Regions from separate parts of the Mixta mediterraneensis genome, predicted to be linked through region 2. Evidence: predicted binding sites of a transcription regulator. Region 2 holds the regulator's gene; each other region holds the start of a gene.
What was found. The regulator CRP, encoded in region 2, controls carbon source genes, mostly activating them, when cyclic AMP is high. The targets are predictions, from matches to a motif close to ATGTGANNNNNNTCACAT.

Region 1: the regulator CRP is predicted to act here: its motif matches at 3,224-3,241, upstream of QRY16_RS10470 (CdaR family transcriptional regulator).
Region 3: the regulator CRP is predicted to act here: its motif matches at 1,890-1,907, upstream of QRY16_RS16970 (YfcZ/YiiS family protein).

The regions. Positions count from the first base shown of each region.
Region 1 is NZ_JASUAZ010000013.1:55,876-60,949, forward strand. It holds partial or broken gene dgt (dGTPase) at 95-1,585, shown strand; gene degP (serine endoprotease DegP) at 1,720-3,153, shown strand; gene QRY16_RS10470 (CdaR family transcriptional regulator) at 3,339-4,496, shown strand; gene QRY16_RS10475 (DUF3461 family protein) at 4,554-4,946, opposite strand.
Region 2 is NZ_JASUAZ010000020.1:5,853-10,926, forward strand. It holds gene QRY16_RS12995 (phosphoribulokinase) at 1-816, shown strand, start outside; gene QRY16_RS13000 (OsmC family protein) at 847-1,251, opposite strand; gene crp (cAMP-activated global transcriptional regulator CRP) at 1,553-2,185, shown strand; gene QRY16_RS13010 (YccS/YhfK family putative transporter) at 2,243-4,318, shown strand; gene argD (bifunctional acetylornithine/succinyldiaminopimelate transaminase) at 4,320-5,074, opposite strand, start outside.
Region 3 is NZ_JASUAZ010000037.1:11,513-16,586, forward strand. It holds gene fadJ (fatty acid oxidation complex subunit alpha FadJ) at 1-30, opposite strand, end outside; gene fadI (acetyl-CoA C-acyltransferase FadI) at 30-1,340, opposite strand; gene QRY16_RS16970 (YfcZ/YiiS family protein) at 1,501-1,797, opposite strand; gene fadL (long-chain fatty acid transporter FadL) at 2,156-3,439, shown strand; gene mlaA (phospholipid-binding lipoprotein MlaA) at 3,499-4,263, opposite strand; gene ccmI (c-type cytochrome biogenesis protein CcmI) at 4,424-5,074, opposite strand, start outside.

The sequences.
Region 1 (5,074 bases), on a different contig from region 2:
AGAGTCTCGCTAAGGTAGATGTTTTCGACGAAATTGAGGCATAGTCTATCATGGCTGGCAGGGGATTAATTCACGAAAAAATAAGGGGTAATCAATGGCAGCGATCAATTTCAGGACGAAGATCAGCTTTACTCGCCCTTATACCAGTCGGAAAGATCCCGAAGGCGAATATTATATTAGCCGCCACTTTGAGAGCGACCGCGGGCGAATAATTAATTCGGCGGCTATTCGTCGTCTGCAACAGAAAACCTAGGTTTTTCCTTTAGAGCGTAATGCTGCGGTACGTTCACGCCTGACGCATTCGCTCGAAGTACAACAAACCGGGCGCTATATCAGCAAAGAGATCCTGCAGGCTCTCAAAATGCAGGGCGGATTAGCGCAATACGGGCTGGATGAGCGAGAAGGTGCGTTCGAAAGCCTGGTCGAGATGGCGTGTCTGCTGCATGACGTGGGCAATCCGCCGTTTGGTCACTTTGGTGAAGCGGCAATTAATGATTGGTTTGAAGATAATCTTCTCGCAAACCTGGTCGATCCTATCGTTGCAGGCGTGGAAACCGAAGCGCAGCGCAGCGCATTTGATCAACTGAATGCAATGATTCGTCAGGATTTGTGTCATTTTGAAGGCAACGCGCAGGCAATTCGTATGGTGCATACGCTGCTGCAACTGAATCTCAGCTATTCGCAGGTTGCCTGTATTTTAAAATATACCGCGCCAGCATGGTGGCAAGGTGATAAACCGGCGGAATATAGCGTGCTGATGAAAAAGCCGGGCTTTTATTTATCTGAGAAGGCGTATATTGCCGAGCTGCGTGCGGCGACGAATATGGCAGAACATCATCGGTATCCACTGACTTATATTATGGAAGCTGCAGATGATATCTCTTATTGCATCGCCGATCTGGATGATGCAGTTGAAAAAGCGATATTTAATGTAGACAGTTTGTATGAATTTCTCAGCAAAGCCTGGGGAGCGATTAAAACAAATGATGCCTTTAGCCGAACAGTCGGTGAAGCGTGGCGTGAAGCCTGCAGTAAAAAACGCCGCAGCCGCAGCGATCAGTTCTTTATGTCGCTACGGGTTAACGTGCAAAACGTTCTGGTCACCTACGCGGTAAAACGCTTTATTGACAACCTTCCCGCAATATTTGATGGCAGTTTCAATCATGCATTATTAGAAGATGACGGTGAAGAAGGGCGGCTATTACAACTTTTCAAAACGGTTGCTCGTCAGCAGGTATTTAATCATTCCGAAGTTGAACAGCTGGAATTACAAGGCTACCGGGTAATTAAAGGATTACTGGAGATTTACCAGCCGTTAATGCAACTGAATTATGAGGCATTTACCACCCTGATTAATGACGACTTTTTACGTCAGCATCCCATTGAAACCCGGTTATTTCATAAGCTTTCAGGTAAACATCGCAAAGCCTATCAGCACGCTATGCGCACGCTGACGGTTAATCACAAATATGAACGTCTGTTATGGGAGCGTTATTATCGCTTCCGCCTTATCCAGGATTACATTAGTGGCATGACCGATCTTTATGCCTGGGATGAGTACCGTCGTTTAATGGCGGTGGAATAATGCACAAATGTAAAGGGAGAGCATAAATTTTTACCTTTGGCTAAAACTTTATCAGGAACTTCGCGCTAAAACATTTATCTCACCATACGACCACAGCAATGGTCTGGACGTTAATTTTTAAGAGACTCCGACAAATGAAAAAAAACTCATTAATGTTAAGTGCGCTGGTGCTTAGTCTTGGCATGGCGTTAACGCCTGTCAGTGTTTTCGCGGCAGAAACTGCTTCTTCCACCAGCCAACAATTGCCCAGTCTGGCCCCGATGCTGGAGAAGGTGATGCCTTCTGTGGTGAGTATTAGCGTTGAAGGCAGCACCACGGTGAAAACGCCGCGTATGCCGCAGCAGTTCCAGCAATTTTTTGGCGACAATTCGCCCTTCTGTCAGGAGGGTTCGCCCTTCCAGAGTTCGCCAATGTGTCAGGGCGGCGGTGCTGATGATGGCAGCGCACCCAATACCCAACAGGAAAAATTCCGGGCGTTGGGTTCAGGCGTGGTGATTAACGCCGAAAAAGGCTACGTGGTTACCAATAATCACGTGGTGAATAATGCAACAAAAATACAGGTGCAGCTAAGCGATGGCCGGCGCTACGACGCTAAAGTGATCGGTAAAGATCCACGCTCAGATATTGCATTAATCCAGCTGGAAGATGCTAAAAACCTGACTGCCGTGAAGATCGCCGACTCCGATAATCTGCGCGTCGGTGATTACACGGTCGCGATTGGTAACCCTTACGGTCTGGGCGAAACGGTGACGTCGGGCATCGTTTCCGCACTGGGTCGTAGCGGCCTGAACGTTGAAAATTATGAAAACTTTATCCAGACCGATGCGGCAATTAACCGGGGTAACTCTGGTGGAGCGCTGGTGAACCTGAACGGCGAGCTGATCGGCATTAATACCGCCATTCTGGCACCGGACGGCGGCAATATCGGTATCGGCTTCGCCATTCCGGGTAATATGGTGAAAAACCTGACTGCGCAAATGGTGGAATATGGTCAGGTAAAACGTGGCGAGCTAGGCATTATGGGCACAGAGCTTAACTCTGAGCTGGCAAAAGCCATGAAGGTTGATGCTCAGCGGGGCGCCTTTGTGAGCCAGGTTCTGCCAAATTCCGCCGCCGCGAAAGCCGGTATCAAAGCCGGTGATGTAGTGGTTTCGATGAATGGTAAACCACTGACCAGCTTTGCCTCGCTGCGTGCCGAAGTCGGCACATTACCGGTCGGTACTGCTCTGAAACTGGGCCTGCTGCGTGATGGCAAACCGGTAGACGTGACAGTGAAATTGCAACAAAGCAGCCAGGATAAAGTGCAATCAGCCACCATTTATACTGGCATTGAAGGCGCGGACCTCAGTAACGGTGATGCCAGTAACAAAGGTGTACGCGTTGACAATGTGAAACCGGGCAGTGCCGCAGCACGTATCGGCCTGAAAAAAGGCGATGTGATTCAGGGCGTAAACCAACAAGCGGTCGCTAACCTGGGCGAGCTACGTAAGATCCTCGACAGCAAACCGTCTGTACTGGCACTTAACGTGAAACGTGGCGACAGCAGTTTGTATTTGCTGATGCAGTAAGAGTATCTGATGAGTTACGCAGGCGGACTTCGGTCCGCTTTTTTTATGTCTGCGGCTTAAGCTGGTCAGAATGTGATGCCTACCGCAAATACGGTAAATGCCGTTCTGGCTCTGTGCATATGCACAATGTTCTGGGCGTTACCTATGCGTATTCTGTCCTTTGTCACTTTTATCAGGAGTAACGGATGGCGACCTATCACCTCGACGCTCGGCTGGCGCAGGATATAGTGGCGCGCACGATGAAAATTATTGACAGTAATGTCAACGTGATGGATGCGCGCGGACGGATTATCGGCAGTGGCGATCGGGAACGTATTGGGGAATTGCACGAAGGCGCGTTGCTGGTGCTGTCTCAGGGACGGGTGGTAGACATTGATGAAGCAGTGGCGAAACATCTGCACGGCGTACGGCCTGGCATTAATTTGCCGCTGCGCATTGATGGCGAAATTGTCGGTGTGATTGGCCTGACCGGCGAGCCGCTGGCGCTGCGTCATTACGGTGAGCTGGTGTGTATGACGGCAGAAATGATGCTTGAACAGGCACGCTTACTGCACATGCTGGCGCAGGACAGCCGCCTGCGTGAAGAGCTGGTGCTGAATCTGATTCGCAGCGATACGCTGTCGCCACAGCTTACCGAATGGGCGCAGCGGCTGGGGATCGATCTCAATCAGCCACGCGTGGCGGCGGTGGTGGAAGTAGACAGCGGGCAACTGGGCGTGGACAGCGCGATGTCTGAATTGCAACAGTTGCAGACGCTACTCACTACGCCAGAACGCGATAATCTGATCGCCATTGTTTCTCTGACCGAAATGGTGGTATTGAAACCGGCATTAAACGTCCATGGCCGTTACGATCGGGACGACCATCGTAAGCGCGTCGAGCAACTGTTACAGCGAATGAAAGAGAGTGGTCATCTCCGTATGCGCATTGCGTTGGGTAATTTTTTTACCGGCCCAGGCAGTATTGCCCGCTCTTATCGCACCGCGCGCACCACCATGATGGTCGGTAAACAGCGTATGCCGGATGTAAGAAGTTATTTTTATCAAGATTTAGTGTTACCGGTTTTACTGGATAGTTTGCGCGGCGGTTGGCAGGCCAATGAACTGGCGCGACCGTTAGCGAAACTGAAGAGTATGGATAACAATGGACTGTTACGTCGTACTTTAAACGCCTGGTTTACCAATAACGTCCAGCCGAGCGCTACGGCGCGGGCGCTGTTTATTCACCGCAACACGCTAGAGTATCGCCTGAACCGTATTTCAGAATTGACCGGGCTTAACCTGAGCCATTTTGACGATCGACTGTTGCTGTATGTGGCCTTGCAGCTGGATGAGCAGGGCTAAGAAGGACATAAAAAAGGCCAGTATTAATAAGCTGGCCTTTAAGCGGTTTATGGAAAATTAACGTCCGTTGCGGGTTAATTTCTCAAGATCAGATTGGATTTCAGTGATTTTATTGGTAACCACGCTTTCCAGATGGCGCAGGTCAGCAAGTATTTTGCGTTTTAAATCGACTTCAATCTGATCGCGCTGGCAAATCTGGTCCAGTTCATCAATCACATAACGCAGGTTAGGACTGATTTCCTGCACTTCTTTGTAGCCGTGACTCGCATGATCGGCGACAACGGTTTTACGCTGACGCGGATATTTAAACTTCACGCTTTTCGCGAAGAATTCACCTTTATCTTTGCGAAAGTAAATTTTCAGGATGTCATTGTTCGCTTCCTGACGCAGGCTGTAACGGTCAATGTCATCCGGGGTACTGATGCCTAAGCTTTTAAGGTTGTCGTACATAGCGTAGTTTCCATGAAATTGAGAAGCGCGCAGTTGAGTTCATGATTTAAAACTGTAGACATTAATAGCAGGATGAACATTGCGCGACAGGTTTTAACTGGCGCGGATTATCACCTGATTGAAAAATA
Region 2 (5,074 bases):
ACTACCACCAGCCTCGCCTTCCGTAAGATTTTCCAGCAGTGGGATCTGCACGCGGCAGAACTTGAAGGCGATAGTTTTCATCGCTTCACGCGACCTGAAATGGACATGGCTATCCGCAAAGCGCGCGATCTGGGACGTCATGTCAGTTATTTCGGCCCCGAAGCCAATGATTTTGGTCTGCTGGAACAAACCTTTATTGAATATGGTAAAAGTGGTCAGGGTCAGTCGCGTAAATACCTGCATACCTATGACGAAGCGGTGCCGTGGAATCAGGTGCCCGGCACCTTTACGCCGTGGCAGCCACTGCCAGCCAATACCGATATTCTGTTTTATGAGGGGCTGCATGGCGGCGTGATGACCGCGCAACACAACGTGGCCGAAAACGTCGACTTGCTGGTTGGCGTAGTGCCGATTGTGAACCTGGAATGGATCCAAAAACTGGTACGTGATACCAGCGAGCGCGGCCATTCTCGTGAAGCCGTAATGGATTCGGTGGTGCGCTCAATGGAAGATTACATTAACTTCATCACGCCACAATTTTCTCGCACCCATATTAACTTCCAGCGCGTTCCCACTGTGGATACGTCAAATCCGTTTGCCGCACGCAGCATCCCGTCGCTGGATGAAAGCTTTGTGGTTATCCATTTCCAGGCGCTTGAAGATATTGATTTCCCCTATCTGCTGGCGATGTTGCAAGGATCGTTCATCTCGCATATCAATACCCTGGTTGTTCCGGGTGGCAAAATGGGGCTGGCGATGGAGTTAATTATGGGGCCGCTGGTCAAACGGCTCATGGAAGGCAAACGTATTGAATAAGGGGGGAGGCCACAAATCGGCCTCCGGCAACTACAGTTCTGTCACTTCATAACTGTGAGTGATTTCCACACCTTTACCTAACATAATCGCCACCGAGCAATACTTGTCGGCAGAAAGGTCAACAGCGCGCGCCACCGCTTTGTCAGCCAGCGCTTTGCCGCTCACAATAAAATGCAGATTAATATGGGTAAAAATACGCGGCGCTTCTTCGCGACGTTCGGAAGTGAGTTTGACTTCACACTCGACTACATCATTGCGGCCTTTCTGCAAAATGGACACCACATCAATCGCGCTGCATCCCCCTGCTGCCATCAGCACCATCTCCATCGGGCTGGGCGCTTTATCGCCAGCGTTACCGTCCATCACTACCTGATGGCCCGACGACGATTCGCCAAGAAATGTCAGACCTTCAACCCACTTCACTCTTGCCTGCATGATATAGCCTCCATAACCTGATCATTTGCGTCAGAGTACGCTTTCACCTGGTAAACAGCAATCCAGAGAAATCCGCCCTTTGCTGAAGCGAGACAACACAAGACAGTCGGCAAAAGCTGTGTTACAAACAGAGCTGAAAATATTTTTCGTCACCTGATGACGAAGCCGGGAAGAATTAAGCGCCATGCGCCAAATGCAGCCCGAATAATTTCCAGAATGGAAAATGCTTGAAGCTTTCATCGCCTGACAGGGAAATTGTCCCCTGTATTTTGGGCACGATTACAACAGAGGATAATAGCGAATGGTTCTCGGCAAACCGCAAACAGACCCTACACTCGAATGGTTCCTGTCCCATTGCCATATTCACAAATATCCATCCAAAAGTACGCTGATTCACCAAGGTGAAAAGGCTGAAACGCTTTACTACATCGTGAAAGGTTCCGTTGCGGTTCTGATCAAAGATGAAGAAGGCAAAGAGATGATTCTCTCCTATTTGAATCAAGGCGATTTTATTGGCGAGCTTGGCCTGTTTGAAGAAGGTCAGGAACGTAGCGCCTGGGTACGTGCGAAAACCGCGTGCGAAGTGGCAGAAATTTCCTACAAGAAATTTCGTCAGTTGATTCAGGTAAACCCGGATATTTTGATGCGACTGTCGTCGCAGATGGCGCGTCGCTTACAGGTAACGTCAGAAAAAGTGGGTAACCTCGCTTTCCTTGACGTTACCGGACGCATTGCGCAAACGCTGCTTAATCTGGCCAAACAGCCAGACGCCATGACGCATCCCGACGGCATGCAAATTAAAATTACTCGTCAGGAAATTGGCCAAATCGTTGGTTGCTCACGTGAAACCGTGGGCCGTATTTTGAAGATGCTGGAAGATCAGAACCTGATCTCAGCACACGGCAAAACCATCGTCGTTTACGGCACCCGCTAATTCCTGTCACTCCCGGCGTGATGGCAACATCACGCCGTTATTATTTGCGCTGAGCTGATGTGGCGTCGAATCATCTATCATCCGGAAATTAACTACGCCCTGCGGCAGACGCTGGTCCTTTGCGTGCCCGTTGCACTCGGCTGGCTGTTTGGCGATCTGCAAAAGGGACTGCTGTTCTCGCTGGTGCCTGCCTGCTGCAATATTGCTGGCCTCGATACTCCCCATAAACGCTTCTTTAAGCGCCTGATTGTCGGCGGCAGCCTGTTTGCGCTCGGCAGTTTTCTTATGCAGTTTCTGACACTGAAAGGCGTTCCGCTACCCGCCATTCTGCTTGTCATACCCTTATTGCTCGGCGTGACGGGTGAAATCAGCCCGCTTCATGGGCGTTTACTGCCCGGTTCGCTAATTGCCGCCATTTTCACACTGAGCCTGATGGGACGTATGCCGATGTATGTTCCGCCGTTGCTCTATATTGGCGGTACGCTGTGGTACGGCCTGTTCAACTGGTTTTGGTTCTGGCTGTGGAAAGAGCAGCCGATGCGTGAAAGCCTGAGTCTGGTCTATCGCGAGCTGGCCGATTACTGCGACGCGAAATACACGCTACTGACGCAATTCGTCGATCCAGAAAAAGCGTTGCCGCCGCTGCTGGCGCGTCAACAAAAAGTGGTCGATCTGATTAACATCTGTTATCAACAGATGCATATGTTGTCGGCCAATGGCGATGAAAGCCATAAACGCCTGAAGCGTTCCTTTCAGGTTGCATTGGATTTGCAGGAGCATATCTCTGTCAGCCTGCATCAACCGGAAGAGGTGCAAAAGCTGGTGGAGCAGAGTCATGCGGAAGCGGTGATCCGCTGGAATGCCAGAACCATTTCGTCCCGGCTTCGGGTGCTGGCGGATAACATTCTTTATCATCAACTGCCCGACCGCTTTGCCATGGATAAACAGCTCGGCGCGCTGGAAAAAATTGCACGCCAGCACCCTGATAACCCGGTCGGTAACTTTTGTCTTTATCATTTCAACCGTATCGCGCGCGTCCTGCGCACGCAAAAACCACTCTATCAGCGCGACCTGATGGCCGATCGTCAGCGTCACCTGCCGCTGTTGCCCGCCCTGCGTAGTTATCTGAATTTCAAGTCTGCTGCACTGCGCACTGCTGGCCGCTTTGCCGTTATGCTGATGTTGGGCAGCGCACTGGCCATGTTTTTCAATATTCCTAAACCTTACTGGATTCTGATGACCATTATGTTCGTGAGTCAGAATAGCTACAGCGCTACGCGGGTACGCATTCAACACCGCGCGCTCGGCACATTTGCCGGTTTAGTGATTGCCGCTGCCACTTTGCGCTTCGCCGTACCGGAATCGCTGGTGCTGCTTATCATGCTCGTTATCACCTTCGTCAGTTACCTGTTTACCCGTAAATTTTATGGCTGGGCGACCATTGGTTTTACCGTCACAGCGGTATATTCACTGCAACCGCTGTCGCTGAATGGCGCACAGTTCCTGCTACCACGACTGATGGATACCCTGATGGGTTGCCTGATCGCCTTTGGTGGCATGGTGTGGCTTTGGCCACAGTGGCAAAGCGGCTTGCTGCGCCAGAACGCGCATGATGCGCTGGAAACGTATCAGGATGCACTACGCATGTTGCTTGGCCCGGAACAGTCAGCTGAAAAGCTGGCTTATCAGCGCGTACTGGTCAATCAGGCACACAATGCACTCTTTAACTCGCTGAATCAGGCGATGCAGGAGCCGGGTTTCAACTCTCAATATTTGAAAGATATGCGAATGTGGGTAACGCATAGCCAGTTCATTGTAGAACACATCAACGCCATGACCATTCTCGCGCGCGAGCATACTATGCTGACACCCGCGCTGGCGGAACGCTATTTACAGTCGTGCGAGATTGCATTGCAACGCTGCCAGCAGCGGCTGGAATATGACGGTAACGGTTCACAAACCAACGTGCTACAGGAGGCGGAAAATATCAATGAAGGGCCGATTACGGTTGTGGAGCAGCATGTAAAACGCATTTTGGGACACCTGAATGTGATGCATACCATTTCGTCTCTGGCATGGAGCCAGCGGCCACAACATGGTCGCTGGCTGGTCAGGCATTTAAGAAAAAGCTAAATCAGGCGCTAAGCACCTTCTCCACCGCTTTGGCAAAGCGCTGCATACCTTCGGCAATCACGTCTGGTTCAATGACCAGCGACGGCGCGAAACGGATCACATCCGTCCCCGCAACCAGAATCATTACGCCTTCTGCCGCAGCGGCATGCAGAATATCGCGCGTCTTACCTGCATGCTGCGGTTTCAGCGCCGCGCCAATTAGCAGACCTTTACCACGAATATCAGAGAACAGATCCTGCTGAGCATCAAGGGCTTTCAGCGCTTCGACAAATTGCTGACGACGGGTCTCTACGCCTTGTAACACCTCCGGCGTATTGATGATGTCCAGCGCCGTTTCGGCAATCGCACACGCCAGCGGGTTGCCGCCGTAAGTCGTACCATGTACGCCTGGCGCCATGGTAGAAGCAACTTCATTGGTAGTCAGCATCGCACTTACCGGGAAACCGCCGCCCAGCGCTTTTGCTGAGGTCAGAATATCCGGCATCACGCCGTAATGTTCATAGGCAAACAGTTTACCGCTGCGTCCCATGCCGCTTTGCACTTCGTCCAGCACCAGCAGCGCCTGATACTGATCGCACAGTTCGCGCAGACCTTGCATAAATTCCTGCGTCGCCGGCATCACCCCGCCTTCGCCCTGAATCGGCTCAACCACGATGGCACAGGTGTGATCATCAATAACGGCTTTTACTGCATCCAGATCGTTGAAGGGGACATGCACAATATCTGCGGGCTTTGGACCAAAGCCGTCCGAATATT
Region 3 (5,074 bases), on a different contig from region 2:
CATCTGTAAATGAAAAGCGTTCTGTTCCATTATTCGGCCTCCAGAACCATTGCCGCACCTAATCCACCCGCTGCACAGGCGGTCACCAGGCCTAAACCACCACCACGTCGCCGTAGTTCCTGTAAAGTTTGGGTGATCATACGCGCACCGGTGGCGGCGAAAGGATGACCATAAGCAATAGAGCCACCGAGCACATTGAAACGTTCTTCGTTCACTTCGCCCAAAGCGTGTGGACGGTTGAGCACCTCGCGAGCGAAACGTTCGTCGCGGAACATCTGCAGGTTGCTCAGCGTTTGTGCCGCGAAGGCTTCATGCATGTCAATCAGGGTTAAATCGTTTAGGGAGAGGCCAGCGCGATCTAACGCCAGCGGCGAGGCATAAGCCGGGCCGAGCAGCATATCTTGCCAGACATCAATTGCGGTAAAAGCGTAGCTGCGCAGATACCCCAGCGGTTTAAGTCCCAGTTCGCGTGCACGGCCTTCACGCATCAAAATTACTGCGGCGGCGCCATCGGTAAGCGGGGTACTGTTTGCGGCAGTAACTGTGCCATGCTGGCGATCAAACGCCGGACGCAGCCGCGCATAATCCGCGGGTTTCGCATCTCTACGCACGTTATTGTCTTGCTCAATCGGCGCTTTCCACGGTGGGACAAAAACCGGCATCACTTCCTGGCTCAGCACACCGGATTGCCAGGCTTTGGCGGCACGTTGATGAGAACGCAGCGCCAGCGCGTCTTGTGCTTCACGCGTGATGCCATGACTTTTTGCCATTTGCTCAGCCGTATCGCCCATGCGTAAACCGGTCGAAAACTCTGCCACCGCAGGCGGAACGGGCAGCAGATCACGTGGCCGCAGACGGCGCAGAATATGGAGTTTTTGCCTGAAGCTGCGCGCTTTGTTCATATCCACCAGCGCACGCGCCATCGTTTTGCTGACACCGATGGGCAGCACAGAAGAGGAATCCGCACCGCCCGCAATGCCCGCCGAGATTGTTCCCGCCAACAGACTTTCGGTGACATTAGCCACCGCCTGAAAACTGGTCGCGCAAGCGCGGCTAACGCTGTAAGCATCGGTATGCACACTTAAGCCGCTACTGAGAACCACTTCACGGGCGATATTGGGCGCTTCTGGCATTTGCACGACCTGACCAAACACCAGCTGTTCAATCACCTCTGCGGATAATTCGCTGCGCGCCATCAGTTCGCTTATCAACATGCGGCCTAACTCAACCGCCGGAATGCCATGAAAGCCGCTAGCCTGCCGCAGGAAAGGTGTACGTAATCCGTGGGTTATGGCGATGCGCTCGCCATCACGCGTCAGCAGCGACTGCGCTTTGCTCATTGTTTTCACCTGTAAATCGGGACCGGGGCATCATTGCCGAAAGAGGTCTGACCTGATCAACAGTGTTAACCACAAGCGGTTACCCCGCCAATATCGAAAGGAAAAATTTGCGAAGGGAAACACGAAAATGAAAAACGCCGCGATAAGCGGCGTGAGCGGATTAACGCAGGCTGAGCTGAAAAATCAGGGTTTCAGCCTGGCAGGAGAAAGTAAAACCTGCCTCTAATTTAACGCCGTCTGCTTCTTCGCTGAAACGCGCATCAATATCGCAAGGTTCAGATTCAACCTGACGCGCCTTTTCGCTCAGGCGCTGCAATTTTGTTTCAGCGTCGGCACGTTGCGCAAACCATTCGGTCCAGGTTGCGGTACAGTCGCTGTTATCTATAACGGTGCCGACATCGACACAACAGCAGGCTGCGGTTTCGTTTGCACTGCATTTTTTAATGGCATCAGACATCTTTTTCTCCTGACGATTAATTCGACAAGCTGCGTAATTTTCAGTCCGAAATTTTACGCCTTCAGGATGATTTGCGCTATGACTGCCTCGCTAAGTGACGAATATCACAATAAAAATTGACCAAAAACAAATATGAATCGTTATGCTGTGTTCGCTTCTTCTGCTTTTGTTAAGTGGATCGAATTTTCATCGATCAATCAAGAAATATTTTAAAAACAATATTGCAACACACACACAGGTCGGACCTATACTTGCCGCACTGGTCTGATATGTACGTTTGACATCAGTCCCTACAATCCGCCGTCCCTTGTTACGCGTCGTCATAGCGTTAAATAATAATTCACATGAGGTTGTGGTCATGAGCCATAAAAACCTGTTTGCAAAGTCAGCCGTGGCGGCTGCAATAGCGCTTGTCTCTTCACACGTTTACGCAGCTGGGTTTCAATTAAATGAATTTTCTTCGATTGGTTTAGGACGCGCCTATTCTGGTGAAGGCGCAATGGGTGATACCGCCGCATCGGCCAGCCGTAACCCGGCGACGATGGCGTTGATGAATCGCCCTTCTTTCTCCATTGGCGCGGTGTATATCGATCCCGACGTGAATATCAACGGCACCAGCCAAAGTGGCCGCAGCCTGAATGCCAGTAATATTGCGCCAAGCCAATGGGTGCCCAATATCCATTACGTGCAGCCCGTTAACGATCAGTGGTGGATTGGCGCCTCTGTGACATCTAACTATGGCCTGGCCACCGAATTTAATAACGGCTATACCGCAGGTGGCTATGGCGGTAAAACCGATTTAGTGACCGGCAACCTTAACCTCAGCACCGCATACCGGTTGAATGAGCATTTCAGCGTAGGTGTCGGCTTTGATGCAGTATATGCAAAAGCCAAAATTGAGCGCTATGCCGGTGAATCGGGCGCCGCGTTGGGCGTTCCGGCGGATACACAAATTGCCCGCCTGAAAGGTGATGAATGGGGTTATGGCTGGAACGCCGGCATTTTGTATGAAGTAGATGAAAATAATCGCTTCGGCTTTACCTATCGTTCCGAAGTGAAAATCGACTTTGATGGCGATTATAAGAGCAACCTGCCCACAGCACTTAATGCCGTCAATAATCCGATGCAAACCGGTATTCCTTACGGCACAGGCGGCATGACCGTCCCCGGCGCATTAACCCTGAATCTGCCAGAAATGTGGGAATTGTCCGGCTGGCATAAAGTGGCCCCTCAATGGGCGGTGCATTACAGCATGGCGTACACCAGCTGGAGTCAGTTCCAGGAGCTGAAAGCCACCGGCTCAAACGGCCAGACATTGTTCTATAAAGATGAAAGCTATCGCGATGCTTATCGGCTGGCGTTGGGGACAACGTATTTTTACGACCAAAACTGGACGTTCCGTACCGGTATCGCCTTTGATGATAGCCCGGTTCCGGCAGACAAACGCTCGATTTCCATTCCCGACCAGGATCGTTTATGGCTGAGCGCCGGTGCGTCTTACGCCTTTAATGATGACGCGTCAGTGGACCTGGGCATTTCCTATATGCACGGTCAGCACGTCACGGTGAGAGAAGGCCCCTATACTTTCAACTCTACCGGTAAAGCCTGGCTGTATGGCGCGAATTTCAACTACAAATTCTGATAGCGCGGCACCATCAAAAAAGGCGACTCACTGGAGTCGCCTTTTTTATTTCGCCTCGATTACTGCGAGTCGATGTCCTGCAGATCACCCTGAATCGCCGCAGCGTTTGGGTTTTCTTCCGGTTTCAGCTTGCCACCGCGCGCCAAAAAGTCGTGACGCTGGAAGTAAGCGTTACGGATAAAGGCATACGGATCGTTCTGCTGTTTCAGGATCGCATCGGAATCCAGCAGCTGCGCCCGCGTCTCAATCCCTTCAAGCGTCCATTTACCGATCGACATCGGCCAGGTCAGCCAGCCAAGGATGGGATAAAGCGTGTCGACGTAATCACCGCCATCCTGACGCACGGTGAAGCTCCCGTACGCAGGTAGTTCAACATACGGACCGTAACCGACGCCGTAATGTCCGAGCGTGGTGCCGAAACGGTGCGGCTCTTCACGTGCCAGCTCCGGGTTCGCTTTAGCCGCCACATCAATAAAGCCCCCCAGACCCAGCACGCTGTTAAGGAAGAAGCGTGTGAAGTGAATGCCTGCATCACGCGGATTGCCCACCAGAATAGCGTTCACCATGCTGGCTGGTTCTTCCAGGTTGCCAAGAAAATTACTGAGGCCGGTACGCGCCGGCACCGGCACATAATCGCGCCATGCCACTGCAACAGGACGCACCACATAGGGGTCCAGCACGTTGTAGTTAAAGTTAAACATCGTGCGGTTAAAGCCTTCGAACGGATCACTGCGCTGCGCAGGCTCGTTGTTTTCAGGCTTTGAACTGGCACAACCCACCAGAAGTACACTGGCCACAACCAAACTGGTCAGGCGATAATTCATTCCAATCTCCCTGTGCGGATGAAAAGTGTATACCCAAAATACTTCAGGTTGCAGGAATACGGCGAACCTGCGCATTCCCTGGAGCAGAGATCACTCTGAGCCAGGGAGCAACAGACAATACCTACGCATCTGCAGTCTGAAGTATGACTGGTATATCGCTTCAGGGCTGCTGCTGATTAATTTCCACAGCCACATGCTGATGACCATCCCAGGGCGTTATCTCGCTCAGACCAAACCAGTCTCCTGACTGCGGATTGGCACTGCCATCGCGGGAAATTCGCACCCGAACCTGTACCTGATGCTGCGCCGACAGTAGGCGATCTTGCATCATGGCGTTACTGTCATCCAGCGTCAGCGATAACGGAAAGTGGCTTAGCGGCATACGCTTAACGGCCACAGGCACCGGTGATACACCGTCAGAAACAGAAATATACATGACTCCGCCTTGCGGTAACATTTTTTCTGCCTGCGGTGCTAAAGTCACCGATAATGCCAGCCGGTTATCCTGCTGTCCTGCATCGGTTTTTGCTTGCTCAATGCTGCGCGCGATCATCGTGCGGCGCTGATCGTCAACCGGTAACAACGTCAGCATGGTTTGCCAGGCACTTATCGCCTGATCGTACTGTTGCTGTTCAAACGCATTAAACGCCAGCAGGCTTAATGTACGGATATTATTATGATCGTCCTTAAGCAGATCACGCAAAATTAAGCCCGCCTGACGATTATCCTGCTGATCGCTGGACCGGGTTAATACTTCGGCATAGTCCTGTTTTAATTCAAGATTATTTGGTGCCAGCTGTAAGGCATGTTC